Regions from separate parts of the Lacinutrix sp. MEBiC02595 genome, predicted to be linked through region 2. Evidence: riboswitches for the same ligand, from Rfam matches in the RefSeq annotation. Region 2 holds a riboswitch; the other holds the start of a gene.
What was found. Region 2 has a riboswitch for S-adenosylmethionine ahead of ACVCZW_RS06075 (homocysteine S-methyltransferase family protein). Riboswitches for the same ligand answer to the same signal wherever they lie in the genome.

Region 1 (9,916 bases), on a different contig from region 2:
AGATCGCGTTAGCAGAATAAAACAAGTGATGCCACATGCGTGTATTGGTGTGGATGTAATTGTTGGTTTTCCTGGTGAAACAGACGACATGTTTTTAGAAAGCTATAACTTTTTAAATGAACTAGATATTTCTTATTTACACGTTTTTACGTATTCGGAAAGAGATAATACCGTTGCAGCTACTATGGAAGATGAAGTACCTAAAAACGTGCGAGCAAAACGTAGTAAAATGTTACGTGGTTTGTCTGTAAAGAAAAGAAGAGCATATTATGAAAGCCAGATTGGTAGTTCTAGAAGGGTTTTATTTGAAAGTGAGAATAAAGAAGGATATATTCATGGTTTTACAGAAAACTATGTAAAAGTGAAAGCACCTTGGAATCCTGAATTAGTAAATACATTACAAGACGTAACACTTACTAAAATTGATGATGACGGAATAGTACGGTTTGATTTTATAAAAGAATTGGTATAAAAAAAACGGAAGCATTTGCTTCCGTTTTTTAATAGTAAACAAGTAATTAGATACTTGTTAAATTCTTAAACCTACAGGTAACATGCTTTTGTATTGCCTATTTTTTCTAATAAACTTGGCTATTTCCGGACTGGTAGGAACAACGCTTAGGTTTCTTTCTTCAATATTTTTTAGAACAAGTACTATAAATTCATTTTGAAAATCTTCAGAAAATAAGTTTTCAGGAATTATAAGTTTGGTTAAAAATATTTTTCTTTCTTGAAGGGAATATTCAATTTTTGCTAATTCATCTTCAATTTTTAATTCATATTGACGTAAGAAGTCATTATCAATTAATTCAGCTGCATCAATCATAATTAATTTGTTTTAATTCAATAGAAAAATAAGGAGTCAAAACTTTTTTGCATAGTTTTGTGCAGTAAATTTACGAAAATTAATCGGTTATTTATAGTTATTAAGAACTTAAAAACTAATGAATCAAGAACTTATACATGTGTATTTAATGCCTGGAATGGCTGCTAATCCTACTATTTTTGAAAATATAAAATTGCCAGAAGACCAGTTTCAAATACATTGGTTAGAATGGGTAATTCCTCATAAAAATGAATCTATAAGTGATTATGCAAAACGTATGACGCTTTTTATTAAAGAGGATAATGTGGTTTTACTAGGTGTTTCTTTTGGAGGTATCTTAGTGCAAGAAATGAGTAAGCATATTAAGCTACGAAAACTTTTTGTTGTATCTTCTGTGAAAACTATGCATGAGTTGCCAAAACGTATGAAACTTGCAAAGCATACCAAAGCTTATAAAATTTTACCAACTAGTTTAGCTGGTAATATAGATGCCATAGCAAAATATACATTTGGTAAAAGTGTGGCGAAAAGAGTAGAGCTTTATAAAAAATATATGTCAGTAACTAGCACTGCCTATTTAGATTGGGCAATTGAGCAAGTAGTATGTTGGCAGCAAGATAAACCAATACCAGGAGTGATTCATATTCATGGGGATAAAGACATGGTTTTTCCATATAAACATATTACAGATTGTATCACTGTTAAAGGAGGAACGCATATCATGATTATTAATAAATATAAGTGGTTTAATGAAAATTTGCCAAAATTGATATTACAGTAATTTCTGGCGTAAATTTTGCTAGATATTATTTAACTTTATAAAAAAAAATCAAGGACTATGAAAAGGATTAAAAATGCACTCGCACTAGTTGGGTTATTTGGGATATGCGGGATGTGTGTTTTTGCATTGCAAGATGCGCCAACGGATGAGAATTTTGAAAAAAAGATAATAAACGATTATAACGTTTACGCGTTACAAGTCCCTAGTTATTTGGATTTTGCAGGAGAGCAAGTCCCATTACATAATCCAGATATTTTAGAACGTATGGATAGAGAATTGTTAGTAAATACATACTGGCAATCTAATGGGTTTTTAATGTTTAAACGTGCACGAAAATACTTTCCTATAATAGAACCTATTCTTGCAAAACATGGTATTCCTGACGATTTTAAATACTTAGCAGTTATTGAGAGCGGACTAACAAATGCAAGATCACATGCTGGAGCAAGTGGGGTTTGGCAAATAATGAAAGGTACCGGAAGAGAATATGGTTTAGAAGTAAATGATAATGTAGATGAACGCTATAATATTGAATTAGCAACAGAGGTTGCTTGTGTGTACTTAAAAAAATCTAAAGAGAAATTAGGCTCTTGGACGCTTGCAGCTGCTGGATATAATGCTGGAATGGCTGGAATGGCACGAAGGTTAAAAGAACAAGATGTCTCTGGTTATTACGATTTACTTTTAGGAGAAGAAACGGGGCGTTATGTATTTAGAATTGTGGCATTAAAAGAAATTTTAAGTCATCCAGATAAATATGGTTTTAATTTTAGAGATAAAGATCTTTATAGTTATATACCTACTTATAAAGTAGAAGTAGATACTGTGGTAACCGATTTTGCAAGTTTTGCTAAAGGATTTGGTATAAACTACAAAATTCTTAAAATACACAATCCGTGGTTGCGTGAACCAAAATTAAATAACGCATCTAGAAAAAAATATTTAATAGATATTCCGCGTGAAGGGTATTATAAAACGAACCCTTAAATAAATAGGTGTTTATAAAAAAAGGAATAGCTTTAAGTGTAAAGCTATTCCTTTTTTTTGTTTAAAAATGAAGCAATCTTTCATTTACTAAATAGTTTGTTAAAATTATCTAATTTAAGGGCGTACCAAGTATTTATTCCTATATATTTGCCGACTTAAATTAATTATCAAGAATCTCGAAAGGAGATAGCAACCTGCAATAACAAGCAAGGTGCTAAAGCGATAAGCCAATATTTTGGAAAAAATGTTAATTCAATTTCTTCTCTATTTGCTTTTTGTCTTCTTAACATTAAAAAGAAAAATGGCAAAACCTAATCACATTACACCAAGTTTTAAAGCACTAATTCCCTTATTTGTATTTGTATTTACTTTTTTAGGCGTTGGTTTATACCAAAACGACTTTTATGCACTTCCAGCTCCTATAGCAGTTATCTTGGGTATTATAGTCGCCTTTTTAATGTTTAAACAATCGGTTAACTCTAAAATTAAAACCCTTTTAAAAGGCTGTGGAGATGATAAAATACTAACCATGTGTTTAATCTATTTATTAGCAGGAGCTTTTGCGGCTATTACTAAAGCTACAGGAAGTGTGGATGCTATTGTAAATCTAGGTTTAGACTTTATAGCTATTGAGTATATTTATTTTGGTGTGTTTATTATTGCAGCTTTTTTATCTGTTTCTACGGGAACCTCAGTAGGTGCGATTGTTACCTTAGCACCAATTGTTATAGGAATTGCAGATCAAGGAGGAACATCGCTAGCAGTACTTTGTGGTGCATTACTAGGTGGTTCTATGTTTGGAGATAATTTGTCGGTAATATCTGATACTACTATTGCAGCAACACAATCTCTGGGTTGTAAAATGAGTGATAAGTTTAAAGAGAATATAAAAATAGCACTTCCAGCAGCTATTATTACTTCTATAATTTTAGTGGTTCAAGGTTTTGATTTGGAAAGTAATATTACGGAAGATGTAATTTACAACTACTCTGTAATAAAAATACTACCTTATATTTTAGTTATTATACTTTCCGTTTTTGGAGTAAATGTTTTTGTAACCCTTCTTTTAGGAATTATTTCTGGAGGTATATTAGGCTTGTTTTATGGAGACTTTACACTGATAGAATCTACCAAAATTGCATATTCTGGGTTTACTAGTATGACCGAAATATTTTTACTTTCTTTATTAACAGGAGGTTTGGCTGCTTTAGTAGAAAAAAATGGAGGAATAGAGTATGTTTTAAATAAAATTAAAACCTTAATTAAAAGTAAAAAATCTGCTCAATTTGGTATTGCAGGCTTAGTAAGTACCATAAATGTTGCTATTGCTAATAATACGGTATCTATTATTATAGCGGGGTCTATTGCTAAAACTATTAATGATGAATATGCTTTAGATAATAAGAAAACAGCTTCTATTCTAGATGTTTTTGCTTGTATTACGCAAGGACTATTGCCTTATGGGGCACAAGTCTTAATGATTTTAAGCTTTTCTCAAAGCAAAATTAGCTATATCGATTTGGTAGAAAATACATGGTACTTACTATTACTATTAGTAAGTACCATTTTATTTATTTTTTTTAGAACGAATAAAAAACAGGTAATTCAATAAGAATTATCTACTTTTTCTTTTTTGCGAACGCATAGAACCACCTTGACCATAATGTTGATTTGGTGCTTGTGCGCGCTTCATATTATCTTTCATCATTTTAATCTGATCTTTTAGCATATCGCGCTTGTCTAATTTTTCAGCTTCCTTTAAAAGAATTTGTGCTTCTTGCTTCCTTCTTTTAGTAAAAGCAATACCAGCTAAATTTAATTTTGCCATCGCTAAATCATGATCCATAGATAAACCAAGAGTAATAGCCTTTTTAAAACGTTTTTCAGCTTCGCCCATATCGGTTTGGCTAACCATAATACCTTTAAGGTAATTAAAATAACCTTCCTGTTTTTTCACTAAAGCAGCCGTCGGATTTTTAATTTTATCTAACCATTTGTTGGCTCCTTCAAAATCTTGCTTACGTAATTTTAAAAAAGCTAATAAAATAATTTCGTTTTTAAAGTATAAGAAAATGAAGATTAACGACAGTAAAATAAACATAATACCATTACCAATATAACCTTCTATAAACTGCCAAACAGCGACTCCTATTATACCTGCGGCAATAATTAACTTGAAATTTTTGTTGTACATTTTTTACTAAAATTTGTGGATTACAAAGAAACTAAATTTTTATGAAAAACACTGCTTTATAAATTTCAAAAAAATATTTATATTTTGGTTTGTTAAATAAAAAAGGCTTTGTATATTTGCGCGCACATTTGAGGAAACTCAACACTGAGAAAATTTATAATTAAGAAGATTTAAAAAAATAAGACAATGCCAAAAAGAACGTTCCAACCATCAAAAAGAAAGAGAAGAAACAAACACGGTTTCAGAGAAAGAATGGCATCTGCTAATGGAAGAAAAGTACTTGCACGTAGAAGAGCTAAAGGAAGAAAGAAATTGTCTGTATCAACGGAAACAAGACATAAAAAATAATGATTAACAATTGTTAATATATAAAAGGCGTTACTTAGGTGTAACGCCTTTTTTTATATCTAATAAATAGTATTTTTGCAACACACTATAATTAAATAAAATGCCAAAAAACACGCAACTAAAATCGATTTTAATTATTGGTTCTGGACCAATTGTTATTGGGCAAGCCTGTGAGTTTGATTATTCAGGAACTCAAGCCTTACGCTCCTTAAGAGAAGATGGTATAGAAACCGTTTTAATTAATTCTAATCCTGCAACTATCATGACAGATCCTTCTATGGCAGATCATGTGTACTTGTTGCCTTTAACCAGTAAGTCTTTAATTCAAATTTTAAAAGAACATCCGCAAATTGATGCTGTTTTGCCAACAATGGGCGGACAGACAGCTTTAAACTTATGTATTGAAGCAGATGAAAAAGGGATTTGGAAAGATTTTGGTGTAGAAATTATTGGTGTAGATATTGACGCTATTAATATTACCGAAGATAGAGAGAAGTTTAGAGAGCTAATGCTTAAAATTGGTATTCCAATGGCGCCTCAGGCTACTGCAACTTCCTATTTAAAAGGAAAAGAAATCGCACAAGAGTTTGGTTTTCCTTTAATTATTAGAGCTTCCTTTACTTTAGGTGGAGCAGGAGCGTCTTTTGTACATAAAGAGGAAGACTTTGATGAGTTATTAACCCGCGGATTAGAAATTTCTCCAATCCATGAGGTAATGATTGATAAAGCATTAATAGGTTGGAAAGAATATGAATTAGAACTTTTAAGAGATGCTAATGATAATGTAGTAATTATCTGTTCTATTGAAAATATGGATCCTATCGGGATTCATACTGGAGATTCTATAACCGTTGCTCCAGCAATGACATTAAGTGATACAACCTATCAAAGAATGCGCGATATGGCAATTCATATGATGCGTAGTATTGGTGATTTTGCTGGTGGTTGTAATGTGCAATTTGCGGTAAGCCCAGATGAAAACGAAGATATAATCGCTATTGAGATTAATCCTCGTGTTTCGCGTTCTTCCGCATTAGCGAGTAAAGCTACAGGATATCCTATTGCAAAAATTGCTGCAAAATTAGCTATTGGCTATCACTTAGATGAATTACAAAACCAAATTACAAAATCTACTTCTGCTTTATTTGAGCCTACTTTAGATTATGTAATTGTGAAAATACCACGTTGGAACTTCGATAAATTTGAGGGTAGCGATAGAACACTCGGACTTCAAATGAAGTCTGTAGGAGAAGTAATGGGAATTGGTCGTTCTTTTCAAGAAGCATTGCATAAAGCAACACAATCTTTAGAGATTAAACGTAATGGTTTAGGTGCAGATGGAAAAGGATATAAAGATTATGATCAAATTGTAAGCAAGCTGAAACATGCAAGCTGGGATCGTGTTTTTGTTATTTATGATGCTATTCAAATGGGAATTCCATTAAGTAGAATTCATGAGATTACTAAAATAGATATGTGGTTCTTAAAGCAATATGAAGAATTATATATGCTTGAAAAAGAAATTTCTACTTTTAAAGTGGAAACCATTCAAAAAGATTTATTGTTAGAAGCTAAACAAAAAGGATATGGTGACAGACAAATTGCACACATGCTTGGTTGTTTAGAAAGTCAGGTTTATAATAAACGGGAAGAATTAGGTGTTAATAGAGTGTATAAATTAGTGGACACTTGTGCTGCAGAGTTTAAAGCAAAGACTCCTTATTATTACTCTACGTTTGAAAATGATGTAGAAACGGCAGACGGAAAACGCTATGCAGATAATGAAAGTGTGGTTTCCGATAAAAAGAAAATTATAGTGCTTGGTTCTGGACCAAATAGAATTGGTCAAGGTATCGAGTTTGATTATTGTTGTGTGCATGGTGTTTTAGCTGCCGCGGAATGTGGTTACGAAACCATCATGATTAACTGTAATCCAGAAACGGTTTCTACCGATTTTGATACTGCAGATAAATTATACTTCGAACCTGTTTTTTGGGAACATATCTATGATATCATCAAACACGAAAAACCGGAAGGTGTAATCGTACAACTTGGTGGACAAACCGCTTTAAAGCTTGCTGAAAAACTAGATAGATATGGAATCAAGATTATTGGTACCACATATCAAGCTTTAGATTTAGCAGAAGACAGAGGATTGTTTTCTAATATGTTGAAAGAAAATAATATTCCATATCCAGAATTTGATATTGCTACAACTGCAGACGAAGCATCGGCAATTGCAGATGTTTTAGACTTTCCAATATTGGTAAGACCTTCTTATGTACTTGGTGGACAAGGAATGAAGATTGTAATAAATAAACAAGAATTAGAAAAACACGTTGTTGATTTATTACGAAGAATGCCAGGAAATCAATTGCTTTTAGATCATTATTTAGATGGTGCAATAGAAGCAGAAGCAGATGCTATTTGTGATGGAGAAAATGTCTACATTATTGGTATTATGGAGCATATTGAACCTTGTGGAATTCACTCTGGAGATAGTAATGCAACATTGCCTCCTTTTAATTTAGGAGAGTTGGTTATGCAACAAATAAAAGACCACACTAAAAAAATTGCATTAGCATTGAATACGGTGGGTTTAATAAATATTCAGTTTGCTATTAAAGATGAAATCGTGTACATTATTGAAGCGAATCCTAGAGCATCACGTACGGTTCCTTTTATTTCTAAAGCATATGGTGAACCTTATGTAAATTATGCAACTAAAGTGATGCTAGGAGAGAAGAAGGTTACCGATTTTGATTTTAAGCCACAATTAAAAGGGTACGCAATTAAACAGCCAGTATTCTCCTTTAATAAGTTTCATAATGTAAATAAACAACTTGGACCAGAAATGAAAAGTACTGGAGAAAGTATACTTTTTATAGATGATTTAAAAGATGATGAGTTTTACAATTTATATTCTCGTAGAAAAATGTATTTGAGTAAATAAAACGGATGCATATAATATGAAAAAGCGAAGTGTTTAACTTAAACACTTCGCTTTTTTCTGTTTTAATCTTATGTTTTGCTTCCTTTTGTTATGAGGCTATTTGAAATAGTATTCCTGTTAATATGGCAATTCCAAAACTAATAAGCGTTCCAATTAATATGTATTCGGTAAGTTTTCGGTGTTTCGATTCTTTTAAATCTCCAAATCTAAAAACAGATTTTGCAGTGATTAAAAAACCAACAGCTTCCCAATGGTCTGTAACTATAAAAATGAAGACTAAAATACGCTCTAAAATTCCGATGTATTTTCCAGCATCTTTAAGGGATTCATTACCTTCTGTAAGTTTAGAAATATCCCATTTAGAAAAAATGGTTTTCATGATTATAGAAACTGGTTGCGTTAAAAAAGCGAAACAGGTTATTAGGAGTAGGTTTTCTTCCGAAAAAATAGCTTTATAATTTAGTGCTGTATTGGTATATACAAAGTAGGTTATTATAATTACAGTAATATGAAGTACTTGATCTATAAAGAATAGGAGACGTTTTGTTTTTTTCTTTTGAATAATAAGCTTAATCGCATCTATAATAAAGTGTGTAATACCAATAATAAGTACGATTGGCCAAAGTGAAAGATCCCAAAGAATTACGAGTAATAATACAATATGAATTAATATATGAAAATATAGTTTCGGGGATTTTAACTTTTTGCGCTCTTTATCTTTAACCCATTTTTGTGGTTGTAAAAAGAAATCGCCTATAAAGTGCGCCAATAAAAGTTTAATAAGTAGTATCATAATAAGCCGCTTATTTTTTTCTTATACATGTTGTTTAAAGCTAAAATTTCATCCAAATTAGCTCGTTTAATACGTTTGCTAATGGCATTTTGATTGGTTCCTATTCGTTTTGCTAAATTTTCTTGCAAGGCTTTAGGGTTTTCTAAAGTTAATTTAACAATTTCTGCTGAATTCACTGTCCAATGATCCATACTAATTAAAGCCAATTTAAAATACAGGTTTAATTCATCATTAAGTATTTGCGATTTGGTTTTTATTTTAAGGTTTTGTTTTTCTTTTTTTAAGGTTTCAAAAGTTTCCCCAGAAAATATAAAAGCTTCGCCATTAGATTCTGTAACATCTTTGCCTTGATATGTTTTTTCGCCAATACCAATAGCCAATCTAACGTCTAATCCTTTTATCATTTTAATAGCTGCTTTTATGTAAATAGCAGCTTCAAAACTTTTGGTGACGTCTTTCATTTCTATTTGAAAACTATCGCCACGATAGATTTCCCAAAGTGTAGTATCTGTTTCTAAATACGATAGCGCAGCTTTTAAATGGCTAATCCAAACCTCCGGATTTGTTTGTCCGCGAGATTTAATGATGTCTCCTGTTAGTATGCTTGTCATTCTATTTTAAGTATAAATCACGTTATTCGGTGATAATTATAATTATCGTAGGATCCCGTGAGAATCAAATATATTCCTTTTTTATGGAATAATCAAATATATTCCCTTTTTGTGGAATAATTTAATTTATTCCTTTTTTAAGGAATAATTAGAGACATGCCGTTTTTACGGAATATGAATAGAAAGAATATTAATTTGAAAAGTTATCCGGTAAATCAATACGAACACGATGGTCTTTTAAATCATTGAAATAATTTTCTAAAGAAAAATCTACATGATTAAATTCTTCTTGTCTAGCTCTATGGTTTTCGTTACGATTTATTGCTTTTAAAAAACGAACTACTTCTTTTTTATCATTTAAGATTAAACCAGGAACAAGTACAGATTTACCAGCATCATCTTTGGCAACCATTGTAAAATACG
Region 2 (9,916 bases):
TTCCTGCCTGCGCAGGAATTCTAATCCGCTAAATTCGGACTCAACCATTTTTGTGCTTCTTCTATACTTATGCTTCTTCTTTTTGCATAATCCTCTAATTGGTCTTCCTTAATTTTCCCTAGTCCAAAATATCTAGCTTCCGGATTTGCAAAATAATAACCACTAACACTTGCTGCTGGCCACATCGCTAGACTTTCTGTTAACTGAACACCAATAGCTTCTTCCACGTTTAAAAGTTTCCAAATAGTTTGCTTTTCTAAATGATCTGGACAAGCAGGATAACCAGGAGCTGGACGAATACCTTTATATGTTTCCTTAATTAAATCTTGGTTGCTTAAGTTTTCGTTATGCGCATAACTCCAATAATCTGTTCTTACTTTTTTATGTAAATATTCTGCAAAAGCTTCTGCTAAACGATCTGCTAATGCTTTTATCATAATCGAATTATAATCATCATGTGCATCTTCAAATTGTTTTGCGAGCTCTGCAGTTCCAAATCCTGTAGACACACAAAATGCGCCCATATAATCTTCTCTTCCTGTTTCTTTAGGAGCAATAAAATCTGCCAATGCAATATTTGGTTTTCCTGCTGCTTTTCTAGATTGCTGACGTAGCGTTAGAAAATTTAATGTTTTCTCTTGAGATGCTTCTACTTCAATATCATCATCATTTACCGTGTTTGCTGGAAACAATCCGAAAATCGCCTTCGCTTTTAAAAGCTTTTCGTTAAATACACGTTGTAATAATTCTTGTGCGTCTTTAAAAAGATCGGTTGCCTGTTCGCCAACTACCTCATCGGTTAAAATATCTGGATACTTTCCATGTAAATCCCAACTTCTAAAAAATGGAGACCAATCGATAAATGCTTCTAATTTGGTGATATCAAAATCTTGAAAATCTTGAATCCCTAATTGTTTTGGTTTTGTAATTTGAGACGTATTCCAATCTATTTGAAACTTGTTTTTTCTAGCGTCTTCTATCGAGACGTATTCTTTCTTTGTTGTTCTGCTTAAAAACTGCGCTCTAAACTTATTATATTCTTCACGTATTTGCTCTTTATATATTTTATTGTTTTTGTTTAACAACTGACCAACTACAGTTACCGCTCTCGACGCATCATTAATATGCACGACTGTATTGCTATAGTTTGGCGCAATTTTCACCGAAGTATGTGCACGAGATGTTGTTGCGCCACCTATAATTATTGGAATGGTAATATTCTTTTTTTCTAAGGACTTGGAAACATAAACCATCTCATCTAACGAAGGAGTAATCAATCCACTTAAACCAATAATATCTACCTTTTCTTTAATGGCAATTTCTACTATTTTTTCTGGCGGAACCATAACGCCCAAATCGATGATTTCATAATTATTACAACCTAAAACAACACTTACAATATTTTTACCAATATCATGTACATCGCCTTTTACGGTCGCCATTAGTATTCTACCTGCAAATTCTTGTTTCCCATCTTTTTCCGCTTCAATAAATGGTTGTAAATAGGCAACAGCTTTTTTCATAACACGAGCGGATTTCACTACTTGTGGTAAGAACATTTTTCCGCTTCCAAAGAGATCTCCAACCACACTCATTCCAATCATTAAATTCCCTTCAATCACTTCGATGGGTTTTTCTGCAATTTGCCTAGCTTCCTCTACATCTTCGATAATAAAAGCATCAATCCCTTTTACTAATGCGTGTGTTATTCTTTCTTGTAACGTATTACTTCGCCATTCTAAAACCTTGGTAACATCTTCTTTGACATTTCCTTTTACCGTTTCTGCAAAATCTAATAAACGTTCGGTGGCATCATCACTTCTATCGAATAAAACATCCTCAACATGGGTTAATAAATCTTTATCAATCTCATCATAAACCTCTAACATGGTCGGATTTACAATTCCCATATTCATTCCATGTTGAATCGCATGATATAAAAACGCAGCATTTATAGCCTCGCGAACGGTATTATTTCCTCGAAAAGAAAAGGACACATTGCTCACACCACCGGAAACATTTGCATACGGCAGATTTTTACGAATCCATTTGGTAGCACGAAAGAAATCTAGTGCATTTAATCGATGCTCGTCCATTCCTGTTGCTACAGGAAATATATTAGGATCGAAAATAATATCTTGAGGTGCAAAGTGGACAATGTCAACCAATATTTTATAAGAGCGTTCGCAAATTTCAATTCGTCGTTCATACGTATCTGCTTGTCCGTTTTCATCAAAAGCCATTACAATTATAGCTGCACCATAACGTTTTACTAATTTTGCTTGTCTAATAAATTCGGCTTCCCCTTCTTTTAAACTGATAGAATTCACGACGCATTTTCCTTGTGCTACTTGTAATCCTGCTTCAATGATTTCCCATTTGGAGCTATCAATCATTAATGGCACACGAGAAATATCTGGTTCGGATGCTATCAGGTTTAAAAACTTCACCATGGCATACTTTCCGTCCAGCATACCTTCATCCATATTCACATCAATAATTTGTGCGCCTCCTTCTACTTGATCTCTAGCAACACTTAATGCTTCTTCGTATTTTTCTTCTTTAATTAAACGAAGAAATTTACGTGACCCAGTAACATTTGTACGTTCTCCAACATTAATAAAATTACTTTCGGGAGTAACTACCAATGGTTCTAACCCAGAAAGAGTAAGGTATTTATTTTTAGCTTTTTTCATTATTTATAATGTTCTACTGTTGGGAATGGTTGATAAAAATGATGCAATAAATTTTTCCATGTTTGATATGCTTCCGATTTTCTAAACCCTATTTCATGATCTTCTAAAGTTTCCCAATGCACTAATAAGATGTATTTATCTTCTTCTTCGATACATTTTTTAAGCTGATGTGAAATGTATCCTTTCCTAGAAGAAATTATTACCTCTGCATTTTTGAAGGTTTCTTCAAATTCTTCTGAAACACCTTCCCTTATATTTAAAATTGCAACTTCTAATACCATTATGCTTCGATTTCTAATTTTCTTGGTTTGTACTTTGCAGCAACTTCGGCTATGGCTTTAATATGTTCCGGACTTGTGCCACAACAGCCACCAATGATATTTATTAAATCGTCTTGTAAATATTCTTCAATATATGCTTGCATCTGTTTTGGAGATTCTTCATACTCCCCAAAAGCATTTGGTAATCCTGCATTTGGATGTGCAGAAGTAAAAAATTCTGTTTTATCGGATAAGCGTTGTAAATAAGGTTTCAACTGTTCTGCTCCTAAAGCACAATTAAATCCGACACTTAATAAAGGAATATGAGAAATGGAAGTCAAAAAAGCTTCTACGGTTTGTCCAGATAATGTTCTACCAGAAGCATCTGTAATAGTACCCGAAACCATTATTGGAATATCGATATTGCGTGCTTCTTTCACTTCTTCAATAGCAAATAATGCGGCTTTTGCATTTAGCGTATCAAAAATGGTTTCTACTAAAAGTAAATCTACACCGCCATCGATTAACGCTTCTACTTGCTGTTTGTATGCAACGCGTAATTCTTCAAAAGTAATAGCTCTATATTCTGGTCTATTTACATCCGGTGATAAACTTGCTGTTTTATTGGTAGGCCCAATACTTCCAGCGACAAATCGAGGTTTGCTTGGGTTTTGTTTGGTGAATTCTTCCGCAACTTTTTTAGCGATTTTAGCAGACTCGTAATTTAGCTCGTATACTAAAGCTTCCATATCATAATCTGCCATGGCGATTGTAGTTCCAGAAAAGGTATTGGTTTCTACAATATCTGCTCCAGCTTCAAAATATTTAGCATGAATAGTAGCAATTGCTTCTGGTTGGGTAAGCGATAGTAAATCGTTATTTCCTTTTAAAGAAGAAGGATAATCTTTAAAACGTTCGCCACGAAAATCTTCTTCAGAAAAATTATATTGCTGAAGCATGGTTCCCATCGCGCCATCGAGAACTAAAATATGTTTTTGTAAAATGTGTTTGATATCAGACATGTTATATTAAATTATATAAATGTCATCAGAAGGGAAGTAAGGTAATTACTTGTGGTTATCTGTCTAATTTCTGAAATACATTCAGAAAAAAGTAGAATTTAGCACCTTCTTTTTTATAAAGGGTTGCCAAGGCTTCAATGGGTCTAATCCCTCTGCCTTTCGTGATAACATTCAATACGATTAAGAACTAAAGTGTAAATTAAGGGAATAAAAATAGGATTACCAATTTTTATTCGTATAAATCTGAGGAAATATAACGATCACCAATATCACAGATAATAGCGACAATAATTCCTTTTTCTATTTGTGCTGCAATTTCTAATGCGGAAGCAACAGATCCACCACTACTCATTCCTGCAAAAACGCCTTCTTCTTTTGCTAGACGATTCGTCATTGCTCTAGCATCTTCTTCACTTACATCTACCACTTGATCTACTTTGGAAGCATTAAATATTTTTGGCAAATAGGCTTCTGGCCATTTACGAATTCCCGGAATCTTCGCGCCATCTTTAGGTTGTGCACCAACAATTACAACGTCTTTATTTTGCTCTTTCAAATAAGTAGAAACGCCCATAATGGTTCCTGTGGTACCCATTGCAGAAACAAAATGTGTGATTTCGCCGTTCGTATCGTTCCAGATTTCTGGGCCCGTGGTTTTGTAATGTGCTTTCCAATTATCCTCATTTGCAAATTGATTCAGCATGAAATATCCTTTTTCTTTTTCTAGTTGGATTGCTAAATCTCTTGCACCTTCTATACCAACTTCTACCGAAGTTAATATTAATTCCGCGCCATAAGCACGCATCGTTTTAATACGTTCTTGTGTAGAATTTTCTGGCATCACAAGCACCATATTTAATCCGAAAAGTTGCGCTATAAATGCCAAGGCAATTCCGGTATTACCACTTGTAGCTTCCACTAAAGTATCCCCTTTTTTAATATCTCCACGTTTTAAGGCTTCGGTAATCATATTATAAGCAGCTCTATCTTTAACGCTTCCGCCAGGATTTTTCCCTTCTAGTTTTAAAAATAGTCGTACACCTTCTTTTTGTAAAATATGCGTTGCTTCTATTAAAGGCGTATTACCAATTAAGTCTGTTATCGATTTTCCTTCTATCATTATTTTCTAGTCTTAATTTTAATTTCAGATTGGTACGTAACTAATGAATTTTCTGGAACAGATTGTGTAATCCACACATTTGCTCCTATAATACTATTTGCTCCTATAACAATATCGCCACCAAGAATGGTTGCATTTGCGTAAATAGTCACATTATCTTCAATGGTTGGATGCCTCTTTGTGGATGCCAAACTTTTTTTGACTTGAATGCCGCCTAAAGTAACTCCTTGATAAATTTGAACTTGACTTTTAATAATTGCAGTTTCGCCAATTACAACACCTGTTCCGTGATCTATAAAAAAGGAATCACCAATAGTAGCTCCTGCATGAATATCAATTCCTGTAATGCCATGAATATACTCCGACATCATTCTAGAAAGAATATGCAAATCTAATTTATAAAACTCATGACTTAAACGATACACAGCTATAGCGTGAAATCCCGGATATGCTAAATACACTTCCTTTAAACTTTTACAAGCTGGATCATTATCTTTTGCAGCAATGGCGTCTAACTCAATTTTCTTTTTAATTAGATGTAATCTTTCAGAAAAAGACTTCCAAATAGCCTCTCCTTTTTCTACAGAAAGTGCTGTTGAAAATTTTAAAAAAACTGCTTTTAAGTACTTTAATTCCTCTTTTTGTTTTTCTCTACTTTCAAATAAAGCATAAAACAAATCTTTAGTAAATATTGCTACTTCTTCTTTTAAACGAAGGTTGAAAACCATTTAAATTCATTAGTTAATGGATTGAACTACTGCTTTTGGCGCTTCTTTACGTGTACCGTCAAAACCATCAATACCACTAACTGTTGTATATTTTAACACATACTTTTTACCAGGATTAATAATTTTATATGCGGATTGGCACATTAAAGTTGCTTCATGAAAACCACACAAGATCAACTTCAGTTTCCCTTCGTATGTGTTTACATCTCCAATTGCAAATATACCGGGAATATTTGTTTGATAATCTAATGTATCCACTTTTATAGCATTTTTAACAATTTCTAATCCCCAATCTCCAATAGGACCTAATTTAGGAGACAAACCAAATAGCGGAATAAAGTGATCTGTTTCTAGTAAGGTTTTTTCACCGTCTTTAGTTATTGTAATGCCGTCTAACTTATTATTACCATGCAAAGCAGTAACTTCTGCTGGAGTTATCAAGTTTATTTTACCTAGTTTTTTTAATTCTTGCACTTTTTCTACGGAATCTAAAGCGCCACGGAATTCATTTCTTCTATGAATTAAAGTTACTTCGGAAGCTATATTTGCTAGAAACACACTCCAATCTAAAGCAGAATCTCCACCTCCAGAAATCACCACTTTTTTATCACGATATTCTTCCGGGTCTTTAATAAAGTATTCCACCCCTTTTTCTTCGTAATACGCAATGTTTTCAATCTTTGGTTTACGAGGCTCAAAAGAACCTAAACCTCCCGCAATGGCAACAATTGGCGCTTGGTGTTGCGTCCCTTTATTTGTAGTTACAATAAAACTTCCGTCTTCTTGTTTTTCTATGGTCTCTGCACGTTCCCCTAAAGTAAAACCAGGTTCAAACTGTTTCCCTTGTTCTAATAGATTTGTAGTCAAATCTCCTGCTAAAACTTCAGGAAATCCCGGAATATCATAAATAGGTTTTTTAGGATAAATCTCAGAACATTGTCCGCCAGGCTGAGGCAATGCATCAATTAAATGGCACTTTAATTTTAGCAATCCTGCCTCAAAAACTGTAAATAAACCTGTTGGACCTGCTCCTATTATTAATATATCTGTTTTAATCATGATGTACTTCTTTCTTACTAATTAAACCTTTTGTGAATTCGTTTAAAGTGTCTACTTTTTCTTCGAAATCCCCTTTTATTGTTTTTCTAAAAACGTTCAAATTCTTCACCATATCGTCAATATTATCTGGAATAACATCTTCAAAAAACTGACGTAAACGTTTTGCTGTAGTTGGAGATTTCCCGTTGGTAGAAATGGCTATTTTTACATTTCCTTTGGTAACAATGCCGCCCATATAAAAATCACAATATGGCGGATTATCAGCCACATTTACTAGAATATTCCGTGCTTTGCAATCCTCGTAAACTTCTATATTTACATCGATATTATCTGTGGTTGCAATAACGATGTGTTTATTACTTAAAAGCGTATTATTATAAATATTTGGTATCATTTCAATGCCAAATTTTGTGGCAAGCGTAATAGTTTCGGCTCTAAAAAAAGGAGCTACCATTTGCACTTTTGCATTCGGACTAGATTTTAGCAAAAAGCTTAATTTTTCTAATGCTACATTTCCACCTCCAACAATAAGAACGTTGAGTTGTTCTACTTTTAAAAATATTGGATATAAATTATTTCTCTCTTCCATTTTACACGAATCTTATGCAGAAATCACTTCCGGTTCCTTATTCATTTCTTTGAAAATAGAATCTAATTGCACGCGTTTTCCAACCACTTCTCCTATTACAATTATTGCAGGATTTGCCAATTGTTTTTCTTTTACCACATTGCAAATAGTTTCTATCGTTCCTACCCCAAATTTCTCTTCTTTTGTAGTTCCGTTTTGAATGATTGCGATGGGCGTTTTTTGTTTTCCTTCCGAAGAAAAAATAGATACAATTTCTTCTAATTTCCCCATTCCCATTAAAATAACAACGGTTGCTGTAGATTTTGCTGCAAGCGCAACATCATTAGAAATAGTATGTGCTTTTGTAGTTCCTGTAATTACCCAAAAACTTTCGGAACTTCCTCTTTTTGTTAATGGAATTCCTTGATATGCAGGAACTGCTAACGAAGAGGAAATACCTGGAACCATATAGGTTTCTAATCCAAATTGTCTTACATAATCGATTTCTTCTGCACCACGACCAAAGATAAATGGATCACCACCTTTTAAACGTACTACATGTCCATATTGTAAAGCGCGACTAACAATAAGCGCATTAATTTGTTCCTGTTGGTATGCATAACAACCTTTGCGTTTCCCAACAAAAATTAATTCTGCCTTTGACGATGCATATTGCAATAATTCTTTATTTACAAGTGCGTCGTACAAAACAACTTGCGCATCTTTAATTGCTTTAATTGCTTTTAAAGTAATTAAATCTGGATCTCCAGGACCTGCGCCTACAACGGTTAGTTTTGGTGTTATTATCGCTTTCATCTTACACGTAATTTAGGATACTAATTGTTTTTCTTGTTCTCTAAATACACGGACAGCTTCTAAGAAATCTGTTGCATTTTGGATATAGTTTTTCGCAAATGCTTCGGTTGGAGCATTATTTTTTATCTGATAAATTAATTCGGAAAAAGAAACGCCTAAATTAATTTTATTGCTTTCTACAAATTCAGTTTGAAATGTATTGATAATTCCTGCTTGTGTATTCACTGAAATATTTTCGGAAAGTAGAATTGCTTTCGCCGAATTCACCATCGAGCTATATGCAAAATAGATCGCATTGGAATACACTTTATTACTAAATGCTTCTTTTGCCGTTTCTATTTTCTCTTCACTTTCTAAAAAAAGCGTTGCAATTAAATCGATAACAACTCCTGCACATTCTCCAATTCCGATAGCTTTTATATAGGCTTCGTTGGTTCCCCAATCTATAAAATCGTCTTGTGTAAGATTTGTAGCATCAGATAAATCGGTTAACATTTCATAGAAATATTTTTCTCCTTGTTGTAAATAATAATCTACAAACAGTTTTCCGTTTCCGTTAGCTTCAAAATCGTTTAAAATTCTACGTAAGGCTTCTGGACCTCTTCTACTTGGCATTTTCACTACTTTATCTGCAAAGACACCTTTTCCGTTCCCTCTATTCCCTCCTCCCAAAAGCACTTGTACTGCTGGAGCAACTAATTTATCTGGCGCACGAATAGACATCCCTTGAAAGCCAATATTTGCGGCATTGTGTTGTCCGCAAGCATTCATACAACCACTAATTTTAATGACTAAATCTTCATTTTTCAAGTATTGCGGATACTCTGCTTTTATAACACGTTCCAATTCATCTGCAATCCCGGTACTACTTGCAATCCCTAAATTACAAGTATCAGTACCTGGACATGCAGTAATATCTACCGCTTTATTATAACCCGCTTCTACAAAACCTAGCTTAGCTAATTCTTGGTAGAAAAATGGCAATAAGTCTGCTTTCACAAACGGAATTAATATGTTTTGGCGCAAACTTAATCGTAACTCTCCTGCAGCATATTCTTGCACCAAATCTGCTAACAATCTTGCTTTGTCTGTATAAAAATCTCCTAAAAGGACTTTAATTCCGATAGCGAAATATCCTTTTTGTTTTTGCGGAATGACGTTTGTTTCTTTCCAAAGGTTAAAAGCTTCTTCGTCCTTAATTTCTACTTTTGGAGCTGTCACTGTAACAGGAATTGAAACAGGATATACATCCGCATCTATTGCCACCGTTTTATATTCGATAGCACCTTGTTCTTCTTCCACAAGTCTTTTAAATTCTTCTAAACCAAGATCTTTTATTAAGAACTTCATTCTAGCTTTGGCACGGCTTTTACGTTCGCCATAACGATCAAAAACTCTTAAAACACCTTCCATTACAGGAATGATTCTATCTGATTCTAAAAAATCATAAAATAAATCCGCATGTCTTGGTTGTGAACCTAATCCGCCACCAAGCATCACTTTAAAACCTCTTACACCATTTTGTATTTTAGCAATAAAACCTAGATCGTGCATGTACGACAATCCAGTATCTTCATCGGAAGCTGAAAAAGAAACCTTGAATTTTCTTCCCATTTCCTGACAAATAGGATTACGTAAAAAGAACTT

Region 1: it holds a riboswitch for S-adenosylmethionine, as region 2 does, so the genes downstream of both, ACVCZW_RS06905 (Na+/H+ antiporter NhaC family protein) here and ACVCZW_RS06075 (homocysteine S-methyltransferase family protein) in region 2, are expected to answer to the same signal.

What each region holds. Positions count from the first base shown of each region.
Region 1 covers NZ_JBSHNU010000201.1:119,744-129,659, forward strand. Annotated here, with positions in the region: gene mtaB (tRNA (N(6)-L-threonylcarbamoyladenosine(37)-C(2))-methylthiotransferase MtaB) at 1-472, shown strand, start outside; gene ACVCZW_RS06890 (N-acetyltransferase) at 530-826, opposite strand; gene ACVCZW_RS06895 (alpha/beta hydrolase) at 945-1,607, shown strand; gene ACVCZW_RS06900 (lytic transglycosylase domain-containing protein) at 1,665-2,594, shown strand; SAM-I-IV-variant riboswitch at 2,754-2,849, shown strand; gene ACVCZW_RS06905 (Na+/H+ antiporter NhaC family protein) at 2,896-4,206, shown strand; gene ACVCZW_RS06910 (DUF2892 domain-containing protein) at 4,210-4,788, opposite strand; gene rpmH (50S ribosomal protein L34) at 4,975-5,136, shown strand; gene carB (carbamoyl-phosphate synthase large subunit) at 5,237-8,089, shown strand; gene ACVCZW_RS06925 (DUF3307 domain-containing protein) at 8,178-8,882, opposite strand; gene ACVCZW_RS06930 (transcriptional regulator) at 8,879-9,493, opposite strand; gene ACVCZW_RS06935 (acyl-CoA thioesterase) at 9,684-9,916, opposite strand, start outside.
Region 2 covers NZ_JBSHNU010000200.1:49,866-59,781, reverse strand. Annotated here, with positions in the region: gene metH (methionine synthase) at 21-2,696, opposite strand; gene ACVCZW_RS06080 (antibiotic biosynthesis monooxygenase family protein) at 2,696-2,977, opposite strand; gene ACVCZW_RS06075 (homocysteine S-methyltransferase family protein) at 2,977-3,978, opposite strand; SAM riboswitch class I at 4,031-4,149, opposite strand; gene cysM (cysteine synthase CysM) at 4,208-5,098, opposite strand; gene epsC (serine O-acetyltransferase EpsC) at 5,098-5,826, opposite strand; gene ACVCZW_RS06060 (NAD(P)/FAD-dependent oxidoreductase) at 5,836-6,885, opposite strand; gene ACVCZW_RS06055 (precorrin-2 dehydrogenase/sirohydrochlorin ferrochelatase family protein) at 6,878-7,474, opposite strand; gene cobA (uroporphyrinogen-III C-methyltransferase) at 7,487-8,269, opposite strand; gene ACVCZW_RS06045 (HEPN domain-containing protein) at 8,282-9,916, opposite strand, start outside.